2 regions of the Allobranchiibius sp. GilTou38 genome follow, and region 1 is predicted to be linked to the other one. Evidence: riboswitches for the same ligand, from Rfam matches in the RefSeq annotation. Region 1 holds a riboswitch; the other holds the start of a gene.
What was found. Region 1 has a riboswitch for S-adenosylmethionine ahead of JOB34_RS14375 (aminotransferase class V-fold PLP-dependent enzyme). Riboswitches for the same ligand answer to the same signal wherever they lie in the genome.
Positions count from the first base shown of each region.

Region 1 (3,480 bases):
CCGGGCCATCGCAGGGATGACCGACGCTCAACGGGCCACCGGCAGCGGCTGGGTCCGCACGTGGCCGAACGGGCGGTCGTTCCCGCCGTTCATCGCACTGGACCACATCCTCGTGCGCGATTTCGACGTCGTGGCGTCCGGGAGGGTCACGGTCGCCGATACCGACCACCGGGCCGTCTGGGCACGCGTCCGACTGCGCTAGGACGCCGGGGAGGGTCCGCGGCCCGTCACCAGGGGCAGGGGACCGACAGGTCGCGCGGGTCGTCGGCTGCGGTCCAGCCCGTGGACTCGTCGTAGGTGTAGTCCAGCGTGGGTCCCGCCTCGACCAGGCGGCGTACGCCGTCGACGAGGCGGCCCACGTGGTGGGCGCGGGTCGCGAGGCCGATGCTCGCCCGCACCGCGGTGGAGCCGTCGCCCAGGATGCTGTCGCACAAGAGGTGGGCGCAGAAGCGACCGTCGCGCACCGAGATGCCGTACTCGTCGGAGAGCACCAACGACACCAGCGCCGGGTCGTACCCGTCGACCGTGAAGGTCACCACACCCACGTTGGGCCGGTCCTCGCCGAGCACGCTGACCAGGCGGACTCCCGGGATGGAGCGCAGCCCGGTCCGCAACTGATCGGCGAGGGCGGCCTCGTGGCGCTCGATCTCCTCGTGGTGCCGGCGCAGCGTCGCGCACGCAGCGGCGAGCGCGATGGCACCCACGGCGTTGGGCGTGCCACCCTCGTGACGGGCCGCGCCGGAATGCCACGTGACGCGCTGATGACGCACGCGCGCCGTGGCGCCGCCTCCGGGCAGGTAGGGCGATGCGAGGTCCAGCCAGTCGCGTCGGCCGACGAGGACCCCGGCGCCGTACGGCGCGTAGAGCTTGTGACCGGAGAACGCGACCCAGTCGGCGCCGAGGTCGGCGAGGTCGATCTCGCGGTGCGGGGCCAGCTGCGCGGCGTCGATGACCGTGCGCGCGCCGTACTCCCTGGCGGTGGCGATGAGTTGGCGCACCGGCCACACCTCGCCGGTGACGTTGCACGCGCCGGTGATGACGACCAGCTTGCCGCGCGCGTCGCTCGCGGCGAGCGCCGAGCGCAACAGCTGCGCGGCGTCGGAGGCGCTGTTCGGGACCGCGAGGCGGGTGCAGTTGCACCGCCCCCAGGGCAGCAGTGCGGCGTGGTGGGCCGACTCCCAGGCGAAGACCTGGGTGCCGCGGGGCACGCAGTGCGCCAGCAGGGCCAGGGCGTCGGTGGTGTTGCGGGTGAAGACGACCTCGTCGTCGGGGCGCGCTCCGACGAACTCGCCCACGGTCGCCCGCGCCTGCTCGAACCAGCCGGTGGTCACCCGGCTCGGCAGGCCGGCGCCCCGGTGCACCGAGCCGTACGTCGGCAGTGCGGCATCGACGGCATCGCGCACGCTGACCAGCGCGGGGGTGGTCGCCCCGTGGTCGAAGTTCGCGGCGTCCACGACAGTTCGGTGCACGGTGGGCACCCCGAGTTCGTGCGCCACGGTGAGCGGCAGGTGGGCCTGCACCTGGGGCAGGCGGTGGGGCGGAAGGTCGCGGACGACGCGTAGTGCGGCGCGGGGCTCGCGGGGTACGGCCGTGCCGCTCTCGGTGCTGGAAGGGGTCGCGGTGTCGTGCTGGGTATGTGTTGCCTGGACGGTCACGGGCAGCCTCTCGCCGTGGGACCAGCGGTCGCCGGCAGCATGCCGATACGTCGGTCCGCGCTTGCCACGCGGCGGATGCGGCGTGGCCGGGTCGTCACTCGGAGCACCCCACCGCGGAGGAGGGTTGCCGCTCAGCTAGCCGAGGCTTGACGCTGAGACTCTTGACCTGCGACGAGGCTAACGGATGCGGTGTCCGGTCGTCATGTCGCGATCCGCATCGTGGACCGGTCGCACCGCGGAGGATGCGCTGCGGTCCTCTCACCTGCGCGAAGGGCTTCCGCCCGCCTGGTTTAAGTGCTATTAAAGTGATATCACTTAAACCGAGGAGGACGTCATGTCACAGCAACTGCGGCCCGAGGATCCCGCGTCGGACAGTGCCGATCCGACCGTGCAACCGCCGTCGACGCGACCGGTGGGCCACGAGGGGCGGCGGGTCGACGTCGCCGAGCGACGTGCCTGGTCGGTCAACGGCTTCCTCGCGCTGGCGGTCGCGCTCGTCCTGGCGGCGGTGGCCGTCCGGAGCTTCGTCGCGGGGCTGCCGGCGGTCGGCGTGGTCCTGGCGGTACTGACCGCGCTGGTCGCCACCCCGCTGGTCGTGATCCAGCCGGGTCAGACCAGGGTGGTGCAGTTCTTCGGCCGCTACATCGGGACGGCGCGGCACGCGGGCCTGACCTGGGTGCTGCCCCTCACCACCCGCCGCAACATCTCCGTGCGGGTGCGCAACTTCGAGACCAACGCCCTCAAGGTCAACGACGCAGACGGCAACCCGGTCGAGATCGCCGCCATCGTCGTGTGGCAGGTTGCCGACACGGCCAAGGCCACGTTCTCGGTCGAGTCGTACGGCGACTTCGTCCGGGTGCAGTCCGAGTCGGCCCTGCGGCACGTCGCGACGACGCATCCGTACGACAACCCCAGCGGCACGGGCACGTCGCTGCGCGGCTCCACCGACGAGGTGTCCGAGCAGCTCGCCCACGAGGTCGCGGCGCGTATCGCGGTCGCCGGGTGCGAGGTGCTCGAGGTCCGGATCAGCCATCTCGCCTATGCCCAGGAGATCGCCCAGGCGATGCTGCAGCGGCAGCAGGCCGCCGCGATCATCGCCGCCCGTGAACGCATCGTCGAGGGTGCGGTGAGCATCGTGGAGATGGCCATCACCCGGTTGGAGGGCGAGAACATCGTCGACCTCGACGAGGAGCGCAAGGCGGCGATGGTGTCCAACCTGCTGGTCGTGCTGTGCGGTGACCAGCGCGCCACACCGGTGGTCAACGCCGGCAGCCTCTACCACTGACGGATCGGTCGATGAGCGACTCCGATCCGCCGAGCGAAGACGCCGACGCCGCCGATTCCGGCGACCCCGGCCACCTCGGCGCGCAGCGTCCGCCCGCGCGCCGGTCGTTGCTGCTTCGTCTGGATCCGGCGGTCCACGAGGCGTTGACCAGGCTCGCCCAGGATGAGCTGCGCAGCGTCAACGCCGAGGTGGAGATGCTGATCCGGGAGGCGTTGCGCAAGCGTGGCCGGCTGCCCAGGACGGCCCGTCCCCTGCCTCGGCGCGGCCGTCCGCGCAGCGACGGGGGCTGAGGATTCCGGGCGGTTCTCCGCGTGGGGCGCCTGTGACAGGTGTGACTGACGGCTAGCCTGTGCCCGTGCCGACCCGTCAAGCCCCGAGCAGCACCACGTCGCGCCAGCGCGCGTCCGGTGGCAAGCGTCCGGCGTCCCGGCGCCCTCCGGCACCACGCAAGACGCCCGCCGCGCGCCCGACCAAGGGTGCCAGGGACGGCGGTCTCCCGCTGCCGTTGCGCGCTGTCCGCGGCACCTGGATGGGCGTGGC
Region 1 covers NZ_JAGEKN010000010.1:33,868-37,347, reverse strand. Annotated here, with positions in the region: gene JOB34_RS14380 (endonuclease/exonuclease/phosphatase family protein) at 1-202, shown strand, start outside; gene JOB34_RS14375 (aminotransferase class V-fold PLP-dependent enzyme) at 228-1,655, opposite strand; SAM riboswitch class IV at 1,708-1,822, opposite strand; gene JOB34_RS14370 (SPFH domain-containing protein) at 1,990-2,940, shown strand; gene JOB34_RS14365 (hypothetical protein) at 2,952-3,230, shown strand; gene JOB34_RS14360 (DNA translocase FtsK) at 3,470-3,480, shown strand, end outside.

Region 2 (3,480 bases), on a different contig from region 1:
GTTCGCGGGCGGTCTCAACGACACCCCGCAGGCACAGTGGAAGGGCTGATCTGATCTCCGAAGTACCTCCCATCCCTCCTCTTGGTCCGCTGCTGGGCGCCGGTGACGCGGCCCGCCGCGCCGGTCTGCGCCGGATGCGGACGGTGGCGCTCGGGCTGCTGCTGCTCGCGGCGGTGATCTTCGTGCTCACCCACGGTCATGGGGGAGTCTGGGGTTACGTGAACGCAGCGGCGGAGGCGGCCATGGTCGGCGCCGTCGCCGACTGGTTCGCCGTCACCGCCCTCTTCCGACACCCCATGGGCGTGCCCATCCCGCACACCGCGATCATCCCGGAGCGCAAGGACGCCATCGGCGCGAGCCTCGAGGACTTCGTGGCGGAGAACTTCCTCACGCCCGACACGGTCCAGGAGCGGCTCGCAGCGGCGCAGATCCCGGCGCGGGTGGGGCGGTGGCTCGCGGTGCGCGACAACAGCGTCCGCGTCGTACGCACGGCAGCGCCGCCGCTCGCGCGCGGGCTGGAGTCCATCGACGACCGCGAGGTGCTGGAACTGCTCGACCGACTGGTCCTGCCCCGGCTGAGCAGGGAACCGATCGCCCCGGTCGCCGGGCACCTGCTCGAGGGCATCCTGCGCGACCGGTCGCACACGTCGCTGGTCGATCTCGGGGTGCGGGAGCTGCACGACTGGGTTGCGGCCAACCCCGAGACCATCGTGGCGATCCTCGGCTCCCGGGCGCCCTGGTGGTCCCCTAGGTGGCTCGACGACACGGTGACCTCCCGTATCCACCTGGAGATCCTGCGATTCCTCGCCGACGTGCGTGACGACCCGGAGCACCAGACCCGGCAGGCGCTGGACCACCTGCTGGGGCAGCTCGCCCACGACCTGCAGCACGACGAGGCGACGATGGCCCAGGCCGAGTCGCTGAAGGAGCACCTGCTCAAGCACCCCTCGGTGCCGAGCACGGTGCTGGCCCTGTGGGCCTCGGTGCGTACGGCGATCGTCGACGGACTGCGCGACGAGGACAGCGACCTGCATGCACGCCTGTCACGCGCGCTGACCGATGCGGGGGAGCGGCTCGGGACCGACGAGGCCCTGCGCGACTCCATCGAACGCCGCCTCGAGAGCATCGTCGGCCACGTCGTCACGACGTACGGGCGCGAACTCACCTCGGTGATCACCACCACGATCGAGCGGTGGGACGGCAAGGAGGCGGCGTCGCGGATCGAGCTGCACGTGGGGCGCGACCTGCAGTTCATCCGCATCAACGGCACGATCGTCGGAGGCTTGGTCGGGCTGCTCATCTACACGATCGCCCAGCTGCTCTGACCTCACGGCCGTCCGCGGATCTGTGGTGTCGGCGTCACGAAAGCGCTGACGACCGTCGTCCGTATACCGAGATTCACCCCGCGCCGGCCTTGGGGTGTCATAACCTCACGTTCTAGGTCATGAGTGCCAGCGTCAGGCCCCGGCGTGCTGGCCGGCAACCCTCCTCCGCGGTGGGGTGCCCCGGGTGAAGACCTGGCCGGTGGATGCCGATCGTCCCCCGGCAAGCGCGGATCGTGGGCCCCCCGCCATCCGCTGCAGCGTCGGCGCAGTGCGAGCTCGCCGGTGCCGCACCCTGCGTCACGAAAGGCGACACGATGACCGACAGCCCCGGCTGGTCCTTCGAGACCCGTCAGATCCACGCCGGCCAGGAGCCCGATGCGGCCACCACCGCACGCGCCCTGCCCATCTACCAGACGACGTCGTACGTCTTCCCGGACACCGACCGCGCGGCCAAGCTCTTCGGCCTGCAGGAGTTCGGCAACATCTACACACGACTGATGAACCCGACCACCGACGTGGTCGAGCAGCGCCTGGCCAACCTCGAGGGCGGGGTCGGCGGGCTGCTGGTCGCCTCCGGCCAGGCCGCAGAGACGCTGGCGATCCTCAACATCGCCGAGGCCGGGGACCACATCGTGGCCAGCCCGTCGCTCTACGGCGGCACCTTCAACCTGCTGAAGTTCACGCTGCCCAAGTACGGCATCGACGTGACCTTCGTGGAGGACACCAAGGACCCGGAGAGCTGGCGCGCAGCCGCCCAGCCCAACACCAAGCTCTTCTACGGCGAGACGATCTCCAACCCCAAGATCGAGATCTTGGACATCGAGGCCGTCGCGAACGTCGCGCACGAGCTCGGCGTACCGCTGGTGGTCGACAACACCGTCGCCACGCCGTTCCTGCTGCGCCCGATCGAGTACGGCGCGGACATCGTCGTGCACTCGGCGACGAAGTACCTGGGCGGGCACGGCACGGCGATCGCCGGCGCGATCATCGACAGCGGCAACTTCGACTTCGGCAAGGACCCGGAGAAGTTCCCCAACTTCAACACCCCCGAGGAGAGCTACCACGGGCTGGTCTACGCCCGCGACCTCGGCGTAGGAAGCCCGCTCGGCGCCAACCTGGCGTTCATCCTGAAGGCACGGGTGCAGGGTCTGCGCGACCTCGGGTCCTCGATCTCGCCGTTCAACGCGTTCCTGATCGCGCAGGGTGTCGAGACGCTCAGCCTGCGCATCGAGCGGCACGTACAGAACACCCGCGCGGTCGCGCAGTGGCTGCAGCAGCAGGACCAGGTCGAGTCGGTGCGCTGGGCGTCGCTGCCCGGTGACGAGTACTACGAGCTGGCACAGAAGTACACGCCGCTCGGCTCCGGCGCGGTGCTGGCGTTCGAGATCGCCGGCGGCGCCGAGGCGGGCAAGACGTTCGTGGAGGCACTCACCCTGCACAGCCACGTCGCCAACATCGGCGACGTGCGCTCGCTGGTGATCCACCCGGCGTCGACGACCCACTCTCAGGGCAGCGACGAGGACCGGCTGCTGGCCGGTGTCACGCCGGGTCTGGTGCGGCTCGCGGTCGGACTGGAGCACATCGACGACATCCTGGCCGACCTCGAGCAGGGGTTCGCGGCCGCCAAGTAGGCACCCGTCGTACGACGATCCGCCGCCGCTCCCGCCTCGGGACGGCGGCGATTCGCGTCCGACCCCGCGTCGGAGGGACGCGCCGCCCGGCCGTGTGGCAGCGTTCGCCGAGTGGACGACCTTGAGCGCAGAACGATCAGGCACCGCGCGGTGTCGGCGGAGCTGGCCTCGTGGTCCGACCGCGAGCTGGCGGCCGCGCTCGAAGGCGGTGAGCTCGGCGGCACCGGGATCGGCGGCTCCACGATGCGCATCAGCGTGCTCGGCACATCGGTGTTCGTGAAATCGGTCGTTCTGACCGAGGCCGAACGCCGTCCCGGCTCGAACCGACCCACCGGCAACGTCTTCGATCTGCCCACCTGGTACTCGTGGGGAGTGGGCTCCGCCGGGTTCGGAGCGTGGCGCGAGGTGGCCGCCCACGAGATGACCACCAGGTGGGCGCTGGCGGGTACCTGCGCCGACTTCCCGCTCCTGCACCACTACCGCGTTCTGCCGAGTCCACCTTCCGAGGCGACCCCGGGGCAGCG
Region 2 covers NZ_JAGEKN010000006.1:860,372-863,851, reverse strand. Annotated here, with positions in the region: gene JOB34_RS09145 (hypothetical protein) at 1-49, shown strand, start outside; gene JOB34_RS09140 (DUF445 domain-containing protein) at 135-1,325, shown strand; SAM riboswitch class IV at 1,441-1,558, shown strand; gene JOB34_RS09135 (bifunctional o-acetylhomoserine/o-acetylserine sulfhydrylase) at 1,640-2,956, shown strand; gene JOB34_RS09130 (serine/threonine protein kinase) at 3,068-3,480, shown strand, end outside.
Region 2: linked by a shared signal. The riboswitch ahead of JOB34_RS09135 (bifunctional o-acetylhomoserine/o-acetylserine sulfhydrylase) and the one ahead of JOB34_RS14375 (aminotransferase class V-fold PLP-dependent enzyme) in region 1 are both predicted to bind S-adenosylmethionine.